Regions from separate parts of the Isoptericola sp. NPDC057391 genome, predicted to be linked through region 2. Evidence: riboswitches for the same ligand, from Rfam matches in the RefSeq annotation. Region 2 holds a riboswitch; the other holds the start of a gene.
The links. A riboswitch is a leader RNA that binds a small molecule or an ion and turns the genes downstream of it on or off. The one in region 2 is predicted to bind FMN.
Positions count from the first base shown of each region.

Region 1: linked by a shared signal. The riboswitch ahead of pnuC (nicotinamide riboside transporter PnuC) and the one ahead of ribD (bifunctional diaminohydroxyphosphoribosylaminopyrimidine deaminase/5-amino-6-(5-phosphoribosylamino)uracil reductase RibD) in region 2 are both predicted to bind FMN.

Region 1 is NZ_JBHVBO010000008.1:5,861-17,138, forward strand. It holds gene ACFUVW_RS02205 (disulfide bond formation protein DsbA) at 1-56, opposite strand, end outside; gene ACFUVW_RS02210 (hypothetical protein) at 121-360, shown strand; gene ACFUVW_RS02215 (class I SAM-dependent methyltransferase) at 482-1,618, shown strand; gene ACFUVW_RS02220 (TetR family transcriptional regulator) at 1,653-2,462, shown strand; FMN riboswitch at 2,569-2,712, shown strand; gene pnuC (nicotinamide riboside transporter PnuC) at 2,837-3,556, shown strand; gene ACFUVW_RS02230 (hypothetical protein) at 3,582-4,307, opposite strand; gene ACFUVW_RS02235 (acyl-CoA dehydrogenase family protein) at 4,408-5,664, opposite strand; gene ACFUVW_RS02240 (NUDIX domain-containing protein) at 5,891-6,373, shown strand; gene ACFUVW_RS02245 (Nramp family divalent metal transporter) at 6,451-7,797, opposite strand; gene ACFUVW_RS02250 (glycosyltransferase 87 family protein) at 7,930-9,213, shown strand; gene ACFUVW_RS02255 (choice-of-anchor I family protein) at 9,345-11,144, shown strand; gene ACFUVW_RS02260 (ANTAR domain-containing protein) at 11,204-11,278, shown strand, end outside.
Region 2 is NZ_JBHVBO010000013.1:93-11,370, forward strand. It holds gene ACFUVW_RS03485 (organic hydroperoxide resistance protein) at 1-409, opposite strand, end outside; gene ACFUVW_RS03490 (TetR/AcrR family transcriptional regulator) at 528-1,151, shown strand; gene ACFUVW_RS03495 (pseudouridine synthase) at 1,252-2,121, shown strand; gene cmk ((d)CMP kinase) at 2,217-2,909, shown strand; gene der (ribosome biogenesis GTPase Der) at 3,014-4,564, shown strand; gene ACFUVW_RS03510 (hypothetical protein) at 4,591-5,691, shown strand; gene ACFUVW_RS03515 (hypothetical protein) at 5,688-6,128, shown strand; FMN riboswitch at 6,229-6,358, shown strand; gene ribD (bifunctional diaminohydroxyphosphoribosylaminopyrimidine deaminase/5-amino-6-(5-phosphoribosylamino)uracil reductase RibD) at 6,508-7,575, shown strand; gene ACFUVW_RS03525 (riboflavin synthase) at 7,578-8,213, shown strand; gene ACFUVW_RS03530 (bifunctional 3,4-dihydroxy-2-butanone-4-phosphate synthase/GTP cyclohydrolase II) at 8,210-9,559, shown strand; gene ribH (6,7-dimethyl-8-ribityllumazine synthase) at 9,556-10,083, shown strand; tRNA gene ACFUVW_RS03540 (tRNA-Pro) at 10,135-10,208, shown strand; gene ACFUVW_RS03545 (hypothetical protein) at 10,768-11,022, shown strand.

The DNA of each region.
Region 1 (11,278 bases), on a different contig from region 2:
ACGGTCGCGGTCGGGGCGGTCGTGGTCTCAGGCGCGGTGGTGGTCCCGGAAGTCACGACCGCCACCCTACCCATGCCGCGGGCACGTGTTCCGCGGGACGGGCAGCGGTAGCCTCGGCCCGTGCGCAAGGTGCGGTGGGCGAGCGTGTGGACCGTCGTCGGGGCGTGCGTCGTCGCGCTCGCGATGCTGTGGGTCGTGCTGCGCGGCAAGGTCTGGGCGTGGATCCCGTTCTTCCTCGCCGCGGGGGTCGCGATCCGCGAGATCCGGTACCTGCAGCGCGCGCGCCGCCCTGCCGACGCCGGGTTCGACGAGCGCCGCCGCGGGGAGCCGGACGACGGCCGTGGGCGGCGTCGAGGCTGACGCGGATCACCCGCCCGGGCCGTCGACGCGCCGGACTCCCGCGGGTTAGCGTCGAGACGGGCGCCGCTCCCGACGACGCCTGGCGGCCCGCGCGTCCGGGCCACGGCACGGAGGTGCCGCGATGACCGACCCGACCGACACCGCCGACGCGTTCGCCGACCGGCTGTTCGCGGCCACGCTCGGCGCCATCGACGTCCTGGCCGTGCACGTGGGCGACCGTCTCGGCTGGTACCAGGCGCTCGCGTCGTCCGGCCCCCTGACGTCCACGGGGCTCGCGGAGGCCACCGGCACGGCCGAGCGGTATGCGCGCGAGTGGCTGGAGCAGCAGGCGGCCTCCGGCGTCCTCGTCGCGGAGGACGCCGGTGCGGCACCCGCGCTCGACGCCGACCCGCAGGAGGTCGCCCGGTCCCGCGTCTACGCGCTTCCCGCGGCGCACGCGGAGGTGCTCACCGACACGTCATCCCTGGCCTACCTGGCTCCGTTGGCCCGGTTCGTCGGCGCGATCGGGCCGCAGCTCCCCCGGCTGCTGGAGTCGTACCGGGACGGCGGCGGGGTGTCGTGGGACCAGCTCGGCGACGACGCCCGGCAGGCACAGTCCGACGTCAACCGGCCGTGGTTCGAGCAGCGCCTGGCGCCGACGCTCGCGGCGTTGCCCGCCGTGCACGAGGCGCTCTCCCGGCCGGGTGCCCGGGTGGTCGACGTCGGCTGCGGCTTCGGCTGGTCGACGCTCGCCCTCGCCGAGGCGTACCCGCTCGCCGAGGTGCACGGCGTCGACGTGGACCGTCCCTCCGTGGCCGCCGCACGGGCGGCCGCGGCGGACGCGGGTCTCGAGCGGCGGGCCTTCTTCCATCACGCGGACGCCGCCGAGCTCGCCGTCGCCCAGCCGTACGACGCGGCGTTCGCGTTCGAGTGCGTGCACGACATGCCTCGTCCGGTCGCCGTCCTCGAGGGGGTGCGCCGCGCGATGCGGCCGGACGGCGTGGTGGTGGTCATGGACGAGGCCGTCGCCGACGAGTTCCGCGCCCCGGCCGACGACGTCGACCGGATCATGTACGGCTACAGCCTGTTCGTGTGCCTGCCGGACGGCCTGTCCACGCGCCCGTCGGCCGGCACGGGCACCGTGATGCGCCCGGCCACCCTGCGGCGCTACGCGCGTGCGGCGGGTTACGCCGGCGTCGAGGTGCTGCCGGTCGACGACTTCGGCTTCTTCCGGTTCTACCGGCTGCTGCTGGGGCCCGGGAACGACCGGGCGCAGTGAGGAGGACCGGCGGTGCCGGAGTAACCTCCCAGGCATGACCGCCGTCCGGACGCACACCCACGCCCAGGCCGTCGACGCCGCGATCGACCTCTTCTCCCGGCAGGGCTACGAGCAGACCACCGTCGAGGAGATCGCCGACGCCGCCCGCGTCAGCCGTGCGACGTTCTTCCGCCGCTTCCGCTCCAAGGAGGACGTGGTCTTCGCCGACCACGAGCTGCTCCTGGAGGAGGTCGTGGTGATGCTCGCGGAGACCCGCCCCGAGGCGCGGGCGAGCGAGGAGTCCGGCCGCGCGCCCGAGCGGGCGTGGGACCCGACCGCCGACCCGTACCTCGAGGTCTGCCGTGCGGCACGGCTCGTCTTCGACCACCACGTGGGTCAGCGCGAGACGTCGATCGCCCGGCACCAGCTGCTGCAGCAGGTGCCCGCGCTGCGCGACCGCGAGCTGGTCACGACGCACCGCTACGAGCGGGCGTTCACCGCCTACCTGCGCGACACCCTGCCGCCGGACCGGTCCACCACGACGATGTCGATCGCGTTCGCGGCGTCCGTCGTCGCGGTGCACAACGCGATCCTGCGGCGCTGGCTGCGCAACCCCCACCTCGATCTGCGGCCGGACCTGGAGGAGGCGTTCGCCGACCTCCGTCGCGCCGCCGTCGCCCCGTTCCCGCACCCCGACGGCGAGCCGGCGGCGCCGTCGTCGTCCCCCGCCGACACCTCCGGCACGGCCGACGAGTCCCGGACCGTCGCGACCGGCGGCGACGGGAAGCGCGTCGTGGTCACGGTGCTGGAACCCGGTGCCGGGCCGGACGACGTCGCGCGTGCCGTGCGCGACGCGCTCGCCTGACTCACGGTCGGGAGCGCGGGGCACCGCGCGACCGGCGGGAATGCCGCTGTGGCATCCTGAGTTGTGCAGGACGCCGTCGGGACCTCCGGCGGCGCAAGACACGCACGTACGTGCTCCGGGGTCGGTGAAATTCCGAGCCGGCGGTGACAGCCCGCGACCCGGTCTCCCCTGGCATCCGCTGGGTGGGACCGGCTGACCTGGTGAGATTCCAGGGCCGACGGTCAAAGTCCGGATGGGAGGAAGCACGTGCGGCACGCGCCCGTCAGGGCGGGTGCCGCCGGGCGTCGTGTCGCCGACGACGGCCCTCGGGGCCGCGTTCGGCGAGCGCCGACCCCTCACCCCGGACGCCGCACCTCGGACCGGGAGAGTGAACGATGGACGCGATCGACGCGTTCTTCCACGCCACGTTGACCATCGGCGACCAGTCGATGCTCTGGCGCGAGATCGTCGGCAACGGCTTCGGCCTCGCCTCCGCGCTCGGCGGCATGCGACGCAAGGTGTGGGCGTGGCCCGTCGGCATCGTCGGCAACCTGGTGCTGTTCACCGTCTTCATGGGCTCGTGGTTCGGCGACACCGGTCGCGCGGACATGCTCGGCCAGGCCGGCCGGCAGGTGATGTTCCTGATCGTCTCCGTCTACGGCTGGGTGCAGTGGCGGCGGACGCAGCGCGCCGACCTCGAGGTCCGCGCCGACGGCAAGATCCCCGCCGACGGCGGCGCCGCCGTGCACCCGCACTGGGCGTCCTGGCCGGCTCGCCTGGGGATCGTCGTCGTGATGGTGGGCGGCACCCTGCTGCTGACGCCGCTGTTCCGCGCGCTGGGCTCGTACGAGCCCGTGTGGTCCGACGCGTGGATCTTCATGGGCTCGCTCGTCGCCACGTACGGCATGGCCAAGGGCTGGGTCGAGTTCTGGCTGGTCTGGGTGGCGGTCGACGTCGTGGGCGTGCCGCTGCTCTGGTCGGCGGGGTACTACGCCACCGCGCTGATGTACGTCTTCTACGGCGTGTTCACCCTGACCGGGTTCTTCGTGTGGTGGCGGATCCACCGTCGCGAGCAGGCCGAGACCGGGGCGACGACGCCCGCCGTCGCGCCCTGACCGCGCCGAGCAAGAAGTGCCGCCGTCAGTCGTCGATGTCGAGCTCGGTGCCCGGTCCCGCGGCGCGGGCGCCGAGGCGCGGGTCGGCGCCGACGGCGGCCACCAGGTCGGCGGGGCCGCCGAGCACCGCCTCGCGCGTGTACTCCGGGATGCCCAGGAACCACGACCGGTCCTCGGGCCAGACGATCGACGGCAGGGTGTCGTGCCGCCGCAGTGCGAGCGCCGAGCCGAGCGGCCCGGTCCACAGGAAGCGGGCACGCTCGGGGTAGGCGAGCGGGGCCGCCGCAGGGCGTTCCACCCGGAGGTCGGCGAGCTCCGCGCGCGCCTCCGCCAGGGCACGTCGCATCTCGCTGCGCACCGCCCGGGCCTCTCGACCGCGCTGCCACCACCGCGGGCGCTCCTCGACCGCGAGGTACACGCCCATCCCGGGTGCCGTGGCGGGGTCCTTGCCGTGATCGTAGAGAAAGCCCCAGCCCTCCCACAGGCCGACGTGGACCGCCTGCTCCCCGGTCCGCGGCCCGAACACCTCCAGCAGTGCGGCCAGGCGCTCGTAGGCGCCTTCCGGGACGACGTCGCGCTCCTCCGGCTCGTCGTCGTCGAGAGGGAACGGCACGACGGCGTACCCGGCGTAGACGGGCGGGACGATCGCGTCGACGGTCGGGCCGAACTCGCCCAGGAGCGGCAGGATCCACTCCCCCGCGCTCGGGTCGTCGTCCCAGCGGGCGCCCGCGCGGGCGAGGTCGGCGGTCACGGCGCCACCCTAGGACGGGTCGCTCGCCCGGTGACTCCCGGGACGACGACGGGGGCCCGCGCCGCGCGCGGGCCCCCGTGGTCTCTTGTGCGGCCGAGGCTCAGGCGAAGGCCGAGACCCCGGTGATGTCACGACCGACGATGAGCGCCTGCATCGACTCCGTTCCCTCGTAGGTGTGCAGCGCCTCGAGGTCGGCGAAGTGCCGCGCGACGCGGTTGCCGAGCAGGATGCCGTTGCCGCCGAGCATGTCGCGGGCGATCGACGCGACCTCGCGGGCCTGGCGCGTCGTCGTGTACTTGGCGAGCGACGCCTGCTCCCCGGTGAGCGTGCCGGCGTCGGCGAGGCGCGTGATCTGCGCGACGAGCAGCTGCATCTGCGTGACCAGGGACAGCATGCGGGTGAGCCGCTCCTGGACCATCTGGTTCTTGGCCAGCGGGCGGCCGAACTGGATGCGCTGGGTCGCGTACGCGGCGGCCGCCTCGTAGCAGGCGACGGCGTGCCCGACGGCGGACCACGCGACGGCGAGGCGGGTGGCGAAGAGGACGGCGGCGGTCGCCTTGAACGACGTCGCGCCGGGCAGCGCCGCGCTCGCGGGGATGAACACGTCGTCGAGCACGATGTGCGCCTGCCAGATGGCGCGCAGCGAGACCTTGCCCTCGATGGTCGTGGCGGTGTAGCCGGGGGCGTCCTGCGGGACGATGAAGCCGTGCACCTGGTTGTCGCCGTCGTCCCCGACGAGGCGGGCCCAGACCACGGTGATGTCGCCGCAGGAGCCGAAGCCGATCCACTTCTTCTCGCCGTCGAGGACGTAGCCCTCCACCCCGTCGCGGGTCTCCTTGCGGGCCGTGGTCTCGAGCGAGACGGAGTCCGAGCCGTGGGTGGGCTCGGTGAGCGCGAACGCGCCGAGGATCTCCCCGCGCGCCATCGGCTCGGCGTACTGCTCGATCTGCTCGGGCGAGCCGTGCATGACGATCGAGCGCAGCGCGAGCCCGCCCTGGACGCCGCAGATCGTGGCGACCGAGCCGTCTCCGCGCGACATCTCCATGCTGGCCAGCCCCTCGGCCATGAACGAGACCGACGGCCGGCCGGGGACGTCGACGCCGTCGCGCAGGAAGTCGCGCTCGGCGAGCTTCTTCACCAGGTCGAACGGCACCTCGGCGCGCTCCCAGTAGCCGTCGATGACGGGCAGGACGTCCTGCTGCACGAACTCGCGGACGGCGAGCTGGTGGGCGCGCTCCTCGGGCTTGACGTCGGCGAAGGCGCCCACGTAGTCGAGGTCCAGCGGCTGCGAGACGTCGTAGTCGGGGGCGGTCACGCCGGGCATGACGGGGACATCACGGGAGGAGCTGCGGGTCATCGACGACCTCTCTCTGCGCGGGGGTCCGGCGTTCCGGGCCCGGTGAGGAGTGGGGACCGGCGCCGTCCGAGGCTGGTGGTGGACGGCGCCGGTCTCTCCCCATCGTCACTCGCGACCGGGTCTCACGTCAAGCGATACTCGGTCTCAGCCTGGCCGAGGTAGTTCAGAACCCCGCGAGGTAGTTCGAGCCTCCGCGAGGTAGTTCCGGACGGGCCAGACTGTGCGCATGGCGACCACCAGCGCGGGCCTGCTGCTGTACCGCACCACGGACGACGGCGGCCTCGAGGTGCTGCTCGGCCACATGGGCGGCCCGTTCTGGGCCCGCAAGGACGCAGGTGCGTGGTCCGTCCTCAAGGGCGAGCTCGAGCCGGACGAGGACCCGCACGCCGCGGCGCTGCGCGAGGCGGCGGAGGAGCTCGGACTGCCCCTCCCCGCGCCGTCGTCCCCCGACGTCGACCTGGGCGAGGTCAAGCAGAGATCCGGCAAGCGCGTGCTCGCCTGGGCGCGCGAGTGGCCCCCGCCCGGGCCCGACCTCGCCCAGGTGCGCAGCAACACCGTGGAGATCGAGTGGCCGCCGCGGTCCGGTCGTCGCATCGAGGTACCTGAGATCGATCGCATCGCGTGGTTCGCGCCCGACGACGCACGACGCGTCGTCGTCAGCGCACAGGCCGCGCTCGTCGACCGCCTCGAGTCCGCTCTGCGTGGTTAGTCCGAACTACCTCGCGAAGTCTCGGACTACCTCGCGGAGGTTCGAACTACCTCGCGGGAATCTGAACTACCTCGGCGTCAGCCGGTGAAGGTCAGCCAGAGCAGCGCGACGTTGAGCACGACGATCACGGCGGCCACGGCCCACGCGGCGACCTGGGTGGCGAGGCCGTTGCGGAAGCCGCCGAGCAGGCCGGCGTCGCGCGTGATCCGCACCAGCGGGACCATCGCGAACGGGATGCCGAAGCTCAGCACCACCTGGCTCACGACCAGCAGCCACGTGGGCGACACCCCGGTCGCGAGCAGCACGATCGCGGGCACCAGGGTGACCAGCCGCCGGGTGACCAGCGAGACGCGTACGTGCAGCAGGCCGGACATGATCTCGGCGCCGGCGTACGCGCCCACCGACGTGGACGCCAGCCCGGACGCGAGCAGGCCCACCCCGAACAGCACGGCGACGGCGGGCCCGAGCGACGACTCGATCGCCGCGTGCGCGCCCTCGATCGAGTCGGTGCCGGTGCGGCCAGGCAGGTTGGCGGCCGCGAGCAGGAGCATCGCGATGTTCACGCTGCCCGCCAGCACCAGCGCGGCGACGACGTCCCAGCGCGTGGCGGTGAGCAGACGACGGATCACGGGCGGCGACGGTGGCCCCGGCACGGCGACGTCCTCGTCCGCCGCCCCGCCGTCCCCCACGCCGTCGCGCCCCTCGACGCCGGCGGCCAGGGCGTGCCGCCGCTGCACCCGGGCGTCGTGCCGCACGCGGTCGCGGGCGAGCGAGGAGTGCAGGTAGATCGCGTGCGGCATGACCGTGGCGCCGAGCATGGACGCGGCCAGCAGCACCGACTCCGGGCCGTCGAGCCGCGGCACGAGGCCGCCGAGCACGGCCCCCAGGTTCGGCGGCGCGAAGAACAGGCCCGCGCAGAACCCCACAGTGAGGACCGCGAGCATCGACGTCACGACCGTCTCGAAGACACGCTGGCCACGACGCTGCTGCACGGTGAGCACCAGCATGGACACGACCCCGGTGATGATGCCGCCCAGCACCAGCGGGACGCCGAACAGCAGGTGCAGGGCGATGGCGCCGCCGATCACCTCGGCGACGTCGGTGGCCATCGCGACCACCTCCGCCTGCGCCCAGTAGGCGATCCGGCCCCGCCGGGACAGCCGCTCGCCGAGCACCTCGGGCAGCGAGCGCCCGGTGACCACCCCGAGCTTGGCCGAGAGGTACTGCACCAGCACGGCCATCACGTTGGCGACGACCAGCACCCACACCAGCAGATACCCGAACCGCGCCCCCGCCGTGAGGTTGGCCGCGACGTTCCCCGGGTCGACGTACGCGATGGCCGCGACGAACGCCGGCCCGAGCAGGGTCACCAGGCGCGCGGGGCGCACTCCCTGGGCGGGTCGGTCGAGGGTCGGTCGGCTCATGCGGTCCTCCGGGTGCTGGCATCGGGCGGGCAAGGTTTCGGGTATCCGAAACCTTAGACGTCCAGACCCGCATCGCGCATCCCCGTGAGGGCTCCGGGGCGGCGGCGAGCCCTGTCTGTCACCATGTCGGGCGTGCCATCCACGCAGACCGCTGCCGCGCGGAACGCCCCCGGTCCCCTCGGCTCCGCGCTGAGGTCCCGGTGGCTGCTGGCGCTCGGCTTCGCCGCCGTGCACGCCTGGGTGGTCGGGCAGGCGATCACCTGGGGCTACACGATCTACGGCGACGTCACGCTGTACGAGTGGTGGGCCCGCCACGGGCTCGACACCGGGCAGTGGCCGGTCCTCGACTACGACTGGGTGTATCCCGCCGGCGCGCTCGTGCCCGTCACGCTGCCCGCGCTCGTGACCGACAGCCTGCTGGGATACGAGGTCGCCTGGACGGCGATGGTCGTGGCGCTGAACGCGGTCGCGACGGTGGTGCTGGTCCGCTCCGCACCGCGCGGCGTGCTCGGCGCCTGGTGGTGGCTCGCGTTCCTGCTCGCCCTCGGGCCGATCTTCCTCGGGCGGCTGGACGGCGTCGTCGCGCCGCTCATCCTGGTCTCGCTGGTGGTCGCGTCGCGCCGCCCCACCCTCGCGACGGCGGTGGCCACCGCGGGCGCATGGATCAAGATCGCCCCGGGCGCGGTGGTCGTGGCGCTGGCGGCGACGCGGGCCCGCTGGCGTGACCTGCTGCGCCAGGTCGTGCTGCCGGGCGCCGTGGTGAGCGTGGTCGTCGTGGGTCTCGCCCTCGCGGGTGGCGCGGGCCAGCGGGCGTTCAGCGTGTTCGGCCAGCAGGAGGCGCGCACCCTGCAGGCGGAGTCGGTGTTCGCCACCTGGTTCAGCGTGGCGCGGCTGTGGGACCCGTCGGTGCGGATCGAGTACAACGACGTGATCTTCACCTACGAGGTGCAGGGCGGCGCCGCCCGCCAGGTCGCGACCCTGCTCGACTGGCTGCTGCCGGTCGCGGTGCTGCTCATCGCGGCGCTCACGTGGTGGACGGCGCGCCGCCGCCCCGACCACGCGGGCGACGTCCTGCTGCTCAGCACCGCCGCCCTGCTGCTCTCGCTCATCGTGTTCAACAAGGTGGGCTCGCCGCAGTTCGTGGCGTGGGTCGGGCCGCCGCTGGCCGCCGCGATCGCCCTGGCCGGGCCCGGCACGCGCCGGCTGTGGGGCCCGCCGGCCGTCGGGGTGCTGCTGGCCGCGCTCGGCACGCAGATCGTCTACCCGGTCGCGTACGGTGAGTTCCTCGGCGGGCAGCCCGCGATGGTCGTCGTCGAGGCGCTGCGGAACCTGGCGCTCGTCGTGCTGCTCGCCGGCGCGGTGTGGCGGATCGCGCAACTCGGCCGCGACGGCGTGCGCGCGGACGCTCCCGCCTGACCGGCCCGCCCGGGCAGGCGTTCACCGGCGGGTCGGCACCCGTTCACCCCCGGCTCCCCCCGCGGCCACCCGTCCTCCCTACGGTCACCCCGACGGCGCGCCCTCCGCGCGCCCCGGCCCCGGAGGACTCCTTGCGCACACCGCTCCCCCGCACCCCACGACGCGCCGTCGTCGCCGGCTGCGCCACCGCCGTCGCCGTCGCGCTGGCGGTGCCCGTCGCGCTCACCGCGTCGGCCCACCGCGACACGCCTCCCGGCGCCGGCGTCGTCGCCGACCCGGTGGAGCTGTCGGCCGACGACGCCCGGGTCGGCCTCACGCCCCTCGGCTCGTACGCCACGGGCGTGTTCGACGAGTCGGCGGCGGAGATCGTCGCGTACCACGCCCGCTCGGAGCGCCTGTTCTCCGTGAACGCGCAGGCGGGCGAGGTCACCGTGCTCGACGTCGGGCGCCCGTCGTCGCCCCGCAAGCTCTTCGCACTCCGGACGACGGGCGTGCGCGCCGCGGACGGCTCGACCGTGCCCGACGGCGCGGTCGCGAACTCGGTCGCCGTCCGCCCGGACGGGCTGGGCGTCGTCGCGGTCGAGTCGCCGGACAAGGTCTCCGACGGCTGGCTCGTGGTGTTCGACGCCGCCGGCGACGGCGACGCGCTCGGCGCCTGGCGCGTGGGCGCGCTGCCCGACATGGTGACGATCACGCCCGACGGCCGCCGCGCCGTCGTCGCGAACGAGGGCGAGCCCGCCGACGACTTCTCCGTCGACCCCGAGGGCTCCGTCTCCGTCGTCGACCTGCCCCGCCGGTTCACCGGCAAGCACGCGGGCCGCGTCGCGCAGGACGCCGTGCGCACCGCGACGTTCCACGCCTTCGAGGGCGACCGGCTGCCCGACGGCTTCCGCGTCTTCGGGCCGGACGTGGCGGGCCCGGAGGGGTCGCTCGCCCACCGCGTCTCGCGCAACCTCGAGCCGGAGTACGTGACGGTCTCGAAGGACTCGCGCACCGCGTACGTGGCGCTGCAGGAGGCGAACGCCGTCGCCGAGGTCGACCTGCGCCGCGCGCGCACCGCCGACCTGTGGTCGCTCGGCAGCAAGGACCACTCGCTGCCCGGCCAGGGCCTCGACCCGTCCGACAAGGACGACGTCGCCGCGGTGCGCGAGGTGCCCGTCAAGGGGCTGTACATGCCCGACGGGATCGCGTCGTACACCTCGCGCGGCCGGACCTACCTCGTCACCGCGAACGAGGGCGACGCCCGCGAGTGGGGCGACTACGCCGAGCCCGCGCGCGTCAAGGACCTGGGCGACGACGGCCTCGCGCCCGTGTGCGCGGACTCCCCCGCCGCCGGCCTGCTCGACGACGCGGACCTCGGCCGCCTGAACGTCACGACGGCGTCGGGCCTGCGCGCCGACGGCTCGTGCTACGAGGAGCTGTTCGCGCTCGGCGGGCGGTCCTTCTCCGTGTGGACCACGGACGGCGAGCTCGTCTTCGACTCCGGCGACGAGTTCGAGCGCATGACGGCCGAGGCCCTGGGCGACGCGTTCAACACCAACCACACGGAGACGAAGGGCGACGGCCGCAGCGACGACAAGGGCCCCGAGCCGGAGAACCTCGCGATCGGCGAGGTGGCGGGCCGCACGTACGCGTTCGTGGGCCTGGAGCGGGCGAGCGGCCTCATGGTCTACGACATCACGCGCCCCGAGCGGGCCGCGTTCGTCACCTACGTCTCGAACCGCGACTACGCGGTGTCCGTCGAGGACGCGATCGACGACGGCGCCGCCCCGGCCGACGCGCTCGCCGGCGCCGGCGACCTGGGGCCGGAGGGCCTGACGTTCGTGCCGGCGTCCGACTCCCCCACGCGCCGGCCGCTGCTCGCCGTCGCGAACGAGGTGTCCGGCACGACGACGCTCTTCCAGGTGGACCGGCTCACCGGGCGCCGCTGAGGGGCGGCGCCCGACGGACCCGCGGGACGGGGCCGGGGCGCACGAGTACCGTGACGCCCATGGCCCTGTCCCGCTACCTCGACGAGTGCGCCGTCCGCGCCGCCGCCGTGCTCGGCCACGGCGTCGAGGCGAGC
Region 2 (11,278 bases):
CGTCGACGGTGACGTCGACGTTGCCCCGCGTGGCGTTCGAGTACGGGCAGACCTGGTGCGCGGCGGCGACGAGGGCGTCGGCGGTCGCCTGGTCGACGCCGCCGAGCTCGGCGTGCAGCGCGACCGCCAGCCCGAACCCGCCCTCGGGCGTCGGGTGCAGCGAGACCTCGGCCACGACCGCGGAGTCGCTCACGGCGGCCTTCTCCCGCCGCGCGACGAGCTTCAGCGCGGAGTGGAAGCAGGCGGCGTACCCCGCGGCGAAGAGTTGCTCGGGGTTCGTCGCGCCACCCGCGCCGCCCATCTCCTTGGGGATCGCGAGGTCGACGTCGAGCAGCCCGTCGTCGGAGCGTGACCGCCCGTCCCGTCCCTCGCCGGTCGCGGTGGCGACCGCCGTGTAGATCGCGCCCATGGTGGATCCTCTCGTCGAGCCTGGATAGTAGAGTTACTAGTTCGTCTACTAGATCACGCGGCGACGGTCGCCGCAAGCAAGGGCCCGGCGGAGGGCCCGGTCGTGAGAGGTTGGGCAGATGGAGACCAGCGCGCCGGAGCAGGCGGCCCCGGGGCCGGGTGGGCAGCAGGCCGAGCGGGGCCGCGGGCGCGTGCGCGAGCGGATCCTCGCGGCGGGGAGCGGGCTCTTCTACGCGGAGGGCGTCCGCGCCGTGAGCGCGGACAAGGTCATCGCCGCGGCCGGGGTGTCCAAGGTCACCTTCTACCGGCACTTCCCGACGAAGGACGACCTGGTCGTCGCCTACCTGGACGAGCTCGCGGCGGCCGAGCGGGCGCGGCTGGAGGCGATCCGGTCGCAGCACGCGGGCGACGCGGCGGCGACCCTCGCGGCGCTCGCCGACGCCCTCGGCGAGGTGGCGCGGAGCGAGCGGTTCCGCGGCTGCGCGTTCGTCAACGCCGGCGCCGAGTTCGCCGACCCTGCGCACCCGGTGCGCCGCGCGGTAGCCGACCATCGTGCCTGGTACACGGACTTCCTCGCCGGCGTCGCGCGCGACGCCGGAGCGGACGAGCCCGCGGCCGCGGCCGCCGAGCTGATGATGCTGCGCGACGGGGCGATGGTGTGCGGGGACGTCGACGACGCCCGCGTCGTGGCGCCGCGCCTCGCCGCGGGCTTCGCGGCCGTCCTGGCCGCCCACCGGGGGTGACGACCGGAGCGCTGCGCCGCCTGTGCCCAGCGGGTGCGCCGGAGGGTGCGCCGGCGGGCGTGTCGAGCAGGTTCGGAGGGACCTGAGAGAATCGGGCACCATGAGCACCGAACGCCGCGGCGGGAGCCGCCGCACCAGCCGCCCCCAGGGACCCGCCGCGCGGCGTCCGCAGCGCCAGCGCCAGGCCCCGCCCCGTCGCCCCGCCCCTCGCTCCGGCGAGCCGGACCGCGACGTGCACGTCGCCGACGGCGTCCGTCTGCAGAAGGTGCTCGCGCAGGCGGGGCTGGGCTCGCGCCGCAAGTGCGAGGAGCTCATCGCCGAGGGGCACGTCGAGGTGGACGGCGTCCTCGTCACGGAGCTCGGCCTCCGGGTCGACCCCGCCACCGCCGTCGTGCACGTCGACGGCATGCGCGTGCAGCTCGACACCTCGAAGATCACCATCGCCCTGAACAAGCCGCTCGGCGTGGTCTCCACGATGAGCGACCCGGAGGGCCGGCCCACGCTCGCCGACCTGGTCAAGGACCGGCCGGAGCGGCTGTTCCACGTCGGCCGGCTCGACGCCGACAGCGAGGGGCTGCTGCTCCTCACCAACGACGGCGAGCTCGCGAACCGGCTCGCGCACCCGCGGTACGAGATCCGCAAGACGTACCTCGTCACCGTGACGGGCGGCGAGTTCTACCCGCGTCACGCCAAGCAGCTCACCGACGGCGTCGAGCTCGAGGACGGCCTCGCGCGCGCCGACAAGGTCCGCGTGGTGGACTCCGTGCCGGGCGAGACCATGATCGAGGTGGTGCTGCACGAGGGCCGCAACCGGATCGTGCGCCGGATGCTCGACGCCGTCGGGTTCCCGGTGACGCGCCTGGTGCGGACCCGGATCGGCCCCATCGCGCTCGGTGACCTGCGGGCCGGGCGCTCGCGGGTGCTCGGGCGCACCGAGCTCGGCACCCTCATGCGCGACGTCGACATGTGACGCCGTCGCGCCCGTCCCTCGTCCCCGCAGCCAGCAGCACCGCACGTCCCGCAGTCCCGCGCGACAACCCGCGCGACAACAGAAGGTGAGCACACGTGGTCGTCATCGCCGTCGACGGTCCCTCCGGGTCCGGCAAGTCCAGCGTCTCCAAGGCGGTGGCGGCCCGGCTGGGGCTCGCCTACCTCGACACCGGCGCGATGTACCGGGCGGCGACGCTGTGGTGCGTCGACGGGGGCACGGACCTCGCAGACCGGGCCGCGGTGGCCGACGCCGTGCGCGCCATGCCGCTGGAGATGGGCCTCGACCCCGCCGCCCCGACCGTGCACCTCGGCGGTCGCGACGTGGCCGCGGCGATCCGCACCACGGAGGTCTCCACCGCCGTCTCGCAGGTGGCCACCAACCTCGACGTCCGCGCCGAGCTCCGCCGCCGGCAGCGTGCCGTGATCGAGACCGAGAGCGCCCCGGGCGGCTTCTCGGGCGGCAAGGGCATCGTCGCCGAGGGCCGCGACATCACGACCGTCGTCGCCCCCGACGCGGACGCCCGCGTGCTGCTCACCGCGAGCGAGGAGGCCCGCCTGCGCCGGCGGTCGCTCGAGGTGCACGGCGCGGCCGACGCGTCGGCCGTCGAGGCGACCCGCGACCAGGTGCTGCGCCGCGACCGCGACGACTCCACCGTCAGCCAGTTCCAGGTCGCCGCCGACGGCGTGGTCACCGTCGACTCCTCCGACCTCGACTTCGACCAGACGGTCGACGCCGTCCTCGCGGTCGTCGCCCAGGTCACCGCCTGACACCACCTCGCTCACCAGCTCACGCGCCGCCGCGCGTCACCGCGCCGGCCCGGTGACGCGGGTCTCGTTCGTGACACGCCGCTCGGCCTGGGAGAATGGTGCGCATGACCACTCCCGCCGACGGCTCCGTGCCCGCTGCCGAGCCCACCGACGAGCCCATCGCCGCGCCTGCCGAGGACGCGGGCCGCGACGCCGTCGCGGAGGTGCTGGAGTCCGACGGCGACGACGAGGCGCGCGAGCGTGCCCTGCGCGCCGGGCTCGAGGACTTCGAGCTCGACGAGGCCGACCGCGCCCTGCTGGACGCCGAGTGGGACGAGGAGGGCTTCGGCCCGGGCGAGGCACCGCTGCCGGTGCTCGCCGTCGTCGGGCGCCCGAACGTCGGCAAGTCGACGCTCGTCAACCGCATCCTCGGCCGCCGGGAGGCCGTCGTCGAGGACACGCCGGGCGTCACTCGCGACCGTGTGAGCTACCCCGGCGAGTGGTCGGGGCGCGAGTTCACGCTCGTGGACACCGGCGGCTGGGAGGTCGACGTCGCGGGCATCGAGTCGAAGGTCGCCGAGCAGGCGGAGGTCGCGGTCGAGCTGGCCGACGCCGTGATCTTCGTCGTCGACTCCACCGTGGGCGCGACGTCGACCGACGAGCGGGTCGTGGAGCTGCTGCGCCGCTCGGGCAAGCCGGTCGTGCTGTGCGCCAACAAGGTCGACGGCCCGTCGGGCGAGGCGGACGCCGCCTACCTCTGGTCGCTCGGCCTCGGCGAGCCGCACCCCGTCTCCGCCCTGCACGGCCGCGGCACCGGGGACCTGCTGGACGCGGCGATGAAGGTGCTGCCCGAGGTCTCCGAGCACGGGGAGCTGCGGCCCGCGGGCCCGCGCCGCGTGGCCCTCGTGGGCCGCCCGAACGTCGGCAAGTCCTCGCTGCTGAACAAGATCGCCGGGGCGGACCGCGTCGTCGTCGACGAGACCGCGGGCACCACGCGCGACCCGGTCGACGAGCTCGTGGAGATCAAGGGCGTGCCGTACTGGTTCGTCGACACCGCGGGCATCCGCCGCCGCGTCCACCAGACGCGGGGCGCCGACTTCTACGCGTCCCTGCGCACGCAGGCGGCGATCGAGAAGGCCGAGGTCGCCGTCGTGCTCGTCGACGCCTCGCAGCCGATGACCGAGCAGGACACCCGCGTCATCTCGCAGGCCGTCGACGCCGGTCGCGCGCTCGTCATCGCGTACAACAAGTGGGACCTCATGGACGACGACCGTCGCCCGTACCTCGAGCGCGAGATCGAGCGGGACCTCGTGCAGGTGCAGTGGGCGCCGCGCGTCAACGTCTCGGCCCGCACGGGCTGGCACACCGACAAGCTGACGCGCGCGCTCGAGACGTCGCTCGAGTCGTGGGACACCCGCATCCCGACCGGCCGCCTCAACGCCTTCCTCGGCGAGCTCGTGGCCGCCCACCCGCACCCGCTGCGCGGCGGCAAGCAGCCGCGGATCCTGTTCGGCACGCAGGCCTCGACGCGCCCGCCGCGGTTCGTCATCTTCGCCACCGGCTTCCTGGAGGCCGGCTACCGCCGCTTCATCGAGCGCCGCCTGCGCGAGACCTTCGGCTTCGAGGGCTCGCCGATCGAGATCAGCGTGCGCGTGCGGGAGAAGCGGCGCCGCTGAGCCGGTGACGAGCCGATGAGCAGCCGATGAGCCGCCCCGTGCGCGAGGCCCCCCTGGCCCGCCGTGGTCGCCTGCTGCGCCTGGGCGCGGCGCGCGACACGTCCGCGGTGCGGCACCTGGTGACGTTCCTCGTCGTCACCGTGGCGACGGTGCTCGTGACGCGGTTCCTCCTCGCGGCCTCGGGGTACCCGCAGGTGGGTGGCGGCGGCCTGCACGTGGCGCACGTCCTGTGGGGCGGCCTCGGCATGGCGCTCGCGGTGGTCGTGCTGCTCTCGTGGGTCGGCCCCGCGCTGCGGTCGCTGGGCGCCGTGCTCGGCGGCGTCGGCTTCGGCCTGTTCGTCGACGAGATCGGCAAGTTCGTCACGTCCGACAACGACTACTTCTACGAGCCGACGGCGGCGCTCATCTACGCCGTCGTCGTGGCCCTCGTGCTGCTCGTCGAGGCGTTGCACGGGCGCCGGGCGCACCACCCGGCGGAGTACCTCGCGGTGGCCACCGACCGCGCGGTCGCCGGCGTGGCGGGCGGGTTCACGGACGCCGAGCGCGAGGAGGCGCGCAGCCTCGTGGCACACGGGCGCGGGGAACCCGCCGACGAGGAGGTGGCGGCCCTCGTGGAGGCCGTGCCGCGCGACGACGTGGCCGTGCCGGACCCGGTGCGCGCCCTGGTGCGGCGCTCGTCGGCCTGGTTCGCCGAGGCGATGGAGCACCGCTGGGCGGCCACCGTCGTGGCGGTCGTCGTGCTCGGCACGGCCGCCGGGTCGCTCGTCGTGGGCGTGCGGGTGGTGACCGGCGGCGTCGACGTGCCCGGCTGGGTGGGCGCCGGGATCCTCGCCGCCGTGGCCGTCACGGTGTCGTGCGTCGCCGCGGGCGTCGTCGTCGGGCGCGGCGACCACCGCAGCGGAGCCGTGTGGGTGCGCCGCGGCGTGCTCGTGAGCCTGCTCGTGACACAGCTCCTGGCGTTCCGGGCCGTGCAGTGGGTGGCCGTCGCCGGGCTCGTCGTGGACCTCCTCGTGCTCGCGGCGCTGGGGGTCGCCCTCGGGCGGGACGACGAGCGGCGCACCGCCCGGCCGCGGACCGCGGACCGGCGTCGTGTGCGCGGGCGGGACGACCTGGGGTCGGCGGGATGATCACGCGCGACGAGCTGGACCGCCGTTCGGGCGCCTCCGCCGGGGGCGACGAACGCTGGCTCCCGCTGCTGACGCTGGCGGAGTTCTTCGACGGCAACGACGACGAGGAGTCCCTCGCTCCGAACCAGTGGGGCGACGGCCGCCTACCGCTCGCGGAGATCCGGCTCCGCCTGGAGCGCCTCGCGGCCTGGGAGGGCGTCGCGTGGGTGCGGGTCGAGCTGCACGAGGAGTCCGTCGAGGACGACGTGGACTGGATCGCCGCCGAGGCGGTCGCCGTGTGCACCGCGCTCGTCGCCGAGGAGGTCGAGGACATCGTCGGCGCGGACGAGCTCCGGTCCGACGGCGTGGTCGAGGGGTACGTGTACCCCGCCGACTGGTTCACGGACGTGCCCGACGTGCCCGAGGGCCACCGCGTGCTCTCCCTCGTGTGGGACTGACCCGGCCCGCGCCGCCACGGTCGGCACGTGAGACGTGTGCCACTCGCGCTTGCCAGGCGGTCGCGGAGCGTGGCACCGTCGGCGATGACGAGCGAATTGCTCGCGTGCTCTGGGGTCGGTGAAATTCCGAGCCGGCGGTGAAAGTCCGCGACCCGGTCACAGCCTGTGACCGGTTGACCAGGTGGAACTCCTGGACCGACGGTCAAAGTCCGGATGGGAAGCGCACGCGACGGCTCCCCGTCCGGTCCGTCCACCGGCCCCTCGCGGCCGGAACCGGCCGTCGTCCGTCGTGACGACCGCCCGTGACCGGCCGGCGCGAGCACGTCCGACCCCGCCTTCCGCCCCCGGGGTCCGCGACCGGACGACAGGGGCAGGACGGATGAGTGCCACCACGGCGGAGCGCGCCGCGATGCAGCGCGCGCTGGAGCTGGCCGCGCAGGTGCCGGCCCGCGGACCCAACCCGCGCGTCGGGTGCGTGCTCCTGGACGCCGACGGCGCGACGGTCGCCGAGGGCTTCCACCGCGGCGCGGGCACGCCGCACGCCGAGGTCGAGGCGCTGCACCGGGCGACCGGGTCCCGCGGCCCGGGCGCCGCGCGAGGCGCCACGGCCGTCGTCACCCTCGAGCCCTGCAACCACCACGGCCGCACCGGGCCGTGCGTCGACGCGCTGCTGGCCGCAGGCGTCGCGCGCGTCGTCCACGCCCAGCACGACCCCAACCCGGCCGCGTCGGGCGGCGCCGCGCGCCTGCGCGCCGCGGGCGTCGAGGTGGTCGGCGGGGTGCTGGCCGACGAGGCGCGAGCCCTCAACGCCACCTGGACGCGCGCGCTGGAGCTCGGGCGTCCCCTCGTCACCTGGAAGGTCGCCAGCACTCTCGACGGCCGCTCCGCCGCGGCCGACGGCACCTCGCGCTGGATCTCCGGCCGGGCCGCGCGGCACGACGTGCACCGCCTGCGCGCCGAGGTCGACGCCGTCGTCGTCGGCACCGGCACCGCGCTCGCGGACGACCCCGACCTCACCGTGCGCCACGCCCCGCTGACCGGCCCCCAGCCGGACCGCGTCGTCGTCGGCCTGCGGGACCTGCCCGCGTCGTCCCGGCTCGCGCGCGCGGCGGCCGCCGGCGAGGCCGTGATGCACCTGCGCACCCACGACCCGCACGAGGTGCTGGACCTGCTCTGGTACCGCGAGCACCGGCACGTGCTGCTCGAGGGCGGGCCCGCCCTGGCCGCCGCCTTCTGGCGCGCCGGGCTCGTGGACGACGTCGTCGCCTACGTCGCCCCCGTGCTGCTCGGCGTCGGTCCGAGCGCCGTCGCCGACCTCGGCATCGGCACCATCGCGGACGCCGCACGGCTCGACCTCCTCGACGTCGCCGTCCTGCCCCGGGACCCCGACGACCCCACCGACACCCCCACCGTGCGGCTCGCCCTGCGACCGCGGAAGGAGCGCTGACCATGTTCACCGGAATCGTGGAGGAGCTCGGCACCGTCGTCGACGTGCGCGAGCACGCCGACGGCGCCCGCCTCACCGTCGCGGCCGAGAGGGTGCTGGACGGCGTCCGGCTCGGCGACTCGATCGCGGTCGACGGCTGCTGCCTCACCGTCGCGGAGACCGGCGAGCGCGACGGCCGTGCCACCTGGACCGCCGACCTCATGGCCGAGACGCTGGCACGCACGAGCCTCGGCGGCCGGCGGCCCGGCGATCGGGTCAACCTCGAGCGGGCGCTCGCGGCCGACGGGCGTTTCGGCGGCCACGTCGTGCAGGGGCACGTCGACGGCGTCGGCACCGTGCTCGCGCGCACGCCGGGGACGCAGTGGGAGGTCGTGGAGATCGCGCTCCCCGGGGACCTCGCGCGGTACGTCGTGGCGCAGGGCTCGATCGCCGTCGACGGCGTGAGCCTTACCGTCGTGGACGCCCGGGACGACGCGTTCACCGTGAGCCTCATCCCCGAGACCCGGGCGCGCACGACGCTCGGCGCCAGGGCCGTGGGGGAGCGGGTCAACCTCGAGGTCGACGTGCTGAGCAAGTACGTGGAGCGGCACCTGGCGTCCGCCTCAGCGCAGCTCGCGGCGACCGGGGCCACGCGATGAGCGCCGTCGGACGGGTCGAGCGGGCGATCGCGGACGTCGGGGCCGGGCGCCCCGTCGTCGTCGCGGACGACGCCGACCGGGAGAACGAGGGCGACCTCGTCCTCGCCGCCGACGCCGCGACGCCGGAGCTCATGGGCTTCCTGGTGCGGCACACGAGCGGCCTCGTGTGCGTGGGGGTGGCGCCCGAGCAGCTGGACCGGCTCGGCCTGCCCCTCATGGTCGAGGCGAACCAGGACGCCTACCGCACGGCGTACACGGTGACGGTCGACGCCGCGTCGGGGGTTACCACCGGCATCTCGGGCGCCGACCGGGCCCGCACGGCGCGGGTGCTCGCCGACCCGGCGGCGGCACCGGCCGACCTCACCCGGCCCGGGCACGTGCTCCCGCTGCGGGCGCGCCCCGGCGGCGTCCTGGAGCGCCGCGGCCACACCGAGGCCGCCGTCGACCTCGCCCGCCTCGCCGGGCGGGGCGAGGCAGGCGTCCTCGCCGAGCTGGTGCACGACGACGGCACGATGATGCGGCTGCCCGCCCTGCGGGAGTTCGCGGCCGAGCACGGGCTCACCCTGATCAGCGTGGCCGACCTCGTCGCCTACCGGCGCGCCACCGAGGCGCTCGTCGAGCGGGTGGCCGTCGCCGCCCTGCCCACCCGGCACGGCGAGCTCACCGCCGTCGCCTACCGCGACACCCGGACGGGCGACGAGCACGTCGCCCTGGTGGCCGGGCCCCTGGAGGACCTCGCCGACCCCGCGCGCGGCCCGGTCCTCGCGCGGGTGCACTCCGAGTGCCTCACCGGCGACACGTTCGGCAGCCTGCGCTGCGACTGCGGGCCGCAGCTCGACGAGTCGCTGCGCCGGGTCGTGGCCGCCGGCCGCGGCGTCGTCGTCTACCTGCGCGGGCACGAGGGGCGGGGGATCGGCCTGGCCGCGAAGGTCGCGGCCTACGCCCTGCAGGACGCCGGACGCGACACGGTCGACGCCAACCTGGACCAGGGGCTGCCCGCCGACGCCCGTGACTACACCGCCGCCGCCCACGTGCTGCGCGACCTCGGGGTGCCGGGCGTGCGGCTGCTGACCAACAACCCCGCCAAGGTGGACGGCCTCGTCGCCGGGGGAGCGGACGTCGTCGAGCGGCTGCCCCTCGCGCTGCCCGCCCACCCGCGCACGCTCGCCTACCTGCGCACCAAGCGCGACCGCATGGGCCACGACCTGCCCCACCTGACCGACACCCCGCACGACACCCCGCGCGACACCCCGCGCGACACCCCGCACGACACCGGAGGAACGATGCACGCCCCGACCCCCCGCTCGACCCAGCCGGCCACCGCCACCGCCGGGGCCGTCCGATGAGCGGCGCCGGGGCCCCCGCCACGGCGCCCGTCGACTGCTCCGACCTGCGGGTCGCCGTCGTCGCGGCGAGCTGGCACCAGGTCGTCATGGACGGCCTGCTCGACGGCGCGCTGCGCGCGTGCGCCGACCACGCCGTCGCCGAGCCGCGCGTCGTGCGCGTGCCCGGCTCGTTCGAGCTGCCCGTGGCCGCCCAGGCGCTCGCGGCCGGCGGCTACGACGCGGTGGTCGCCCTGGGCGTCGTGATCCGGGGCGGCACCCCGCACTTCGACTACGTGTGCGCCGCCGCGACCGACGGCCTCAACCGCGTGGCGCTCGACCACACGGTGCCCGTGGGCTTCGGCCTCCTGACGTGCGACGACGAGCAGCAGGCCCTCGACCGTGCCGGGCTGGACGGCTCGCACGAGGACAAGGGCTACGAGGCGGCCGCTGCCGCGCTGGCCACCGCGCGCGTGCTCGGCGACGTCCGGGCGGCACCGGTCGCCGCTCCCCGCGCCGATGCAGGAGCAGCGTCCGACCTGGGGTAGTATTTCGGACGGCCCTGCGGGGTGGCACCGCGGTGCCACATGTGGGGTCGACGGGCTGTGGCGCAGCTTGGTAGCGCACTTGACTGGGGGTCAAGGGGTCGCAGGTTCAAATCCTGTCAGCCCGACAAAAGCCCAGGTGAGAGTTGTTTCTCGCCTGGGTAATTGTCGTTTGTGGTCGTTGTTGGGCGGCTTTTCGCCCGGAGTTTTTGGACACTAGGGCCCCACAGGTCGTGGCGATGGCGCCGGATCTGTCAGCGGCGACACCTCGAAAACCGCGGAATCTCGGGCTCTGTGCCTCGGGGGCAGGTGGGCGAGTCACGGACTTGAACCGGTGACTACCGGTCACAGGTTCAAGTCTCGTCGGAGGTGGCCAGGCAGCGCGGTCGGTGCTGCGGCGGGACGCTCCAGGAATTGGGGCCGGCGGCCAAACCCGCGTTGCTTGAAGGAGGACCGCCTGAATCCGCCTCCGCCTCTGCGGTGCCGCACGGCGACGATGCGGCGCCCGTCGGCGGGAGTAGGCGGAGTACGCGGTAGATCCCGGCTTGGTCCCTGGTCCACCGCTCATCCCTGGAGCAGGCAGCGTGCCCACCCCACATGGAGTGCGTGGCTCACGACGAGCCATCCACTCGGCCGGGAACCTCCGGCCCCATCGGGGCACAGCCCAGAGAGCGAGACCGATCGCAGATGACCACCACCCAGGTTCGCCGCATTGCCCGCCAGACCCCGCTCGCGTTCTTCCCGGACGTCGAGCCGGCAAACGAGGCGATGCTCCTCGCGCACAGCAACCGTGAGGAGGTGCTCGAGGAGCACGAGCGCGAGGCGCCGTACATGACCGTCATCCTCAGCCACAGCGCTTCTGACTACTCGGAGTCGGACGTGTGGATGATCACCGACCCTGAGCACATCAACTTCGTCCAGGCCGCGATCGTGGGGGAGTAGCGAGGAATGGGCGGGAGGCAGGCGCACTGCGTCTGCCTCCTACTACCCTGCCTGCCGGAGTGCATGGGGGGGCTCACCGTGCCGGAGCATTTTCGACCACTTGGTCCAGGACCAACTGGTGATCCCACTCCCGACCAAGGACCACTCAACTGCACCGGGGAGAAATGCCCGAACGAACGCACCCATAGAGGCACCTGCATCAACACCGACTCCAACGCGGAATGACCGCTCATCCAGGGCCCGGCGATTTCCTCGC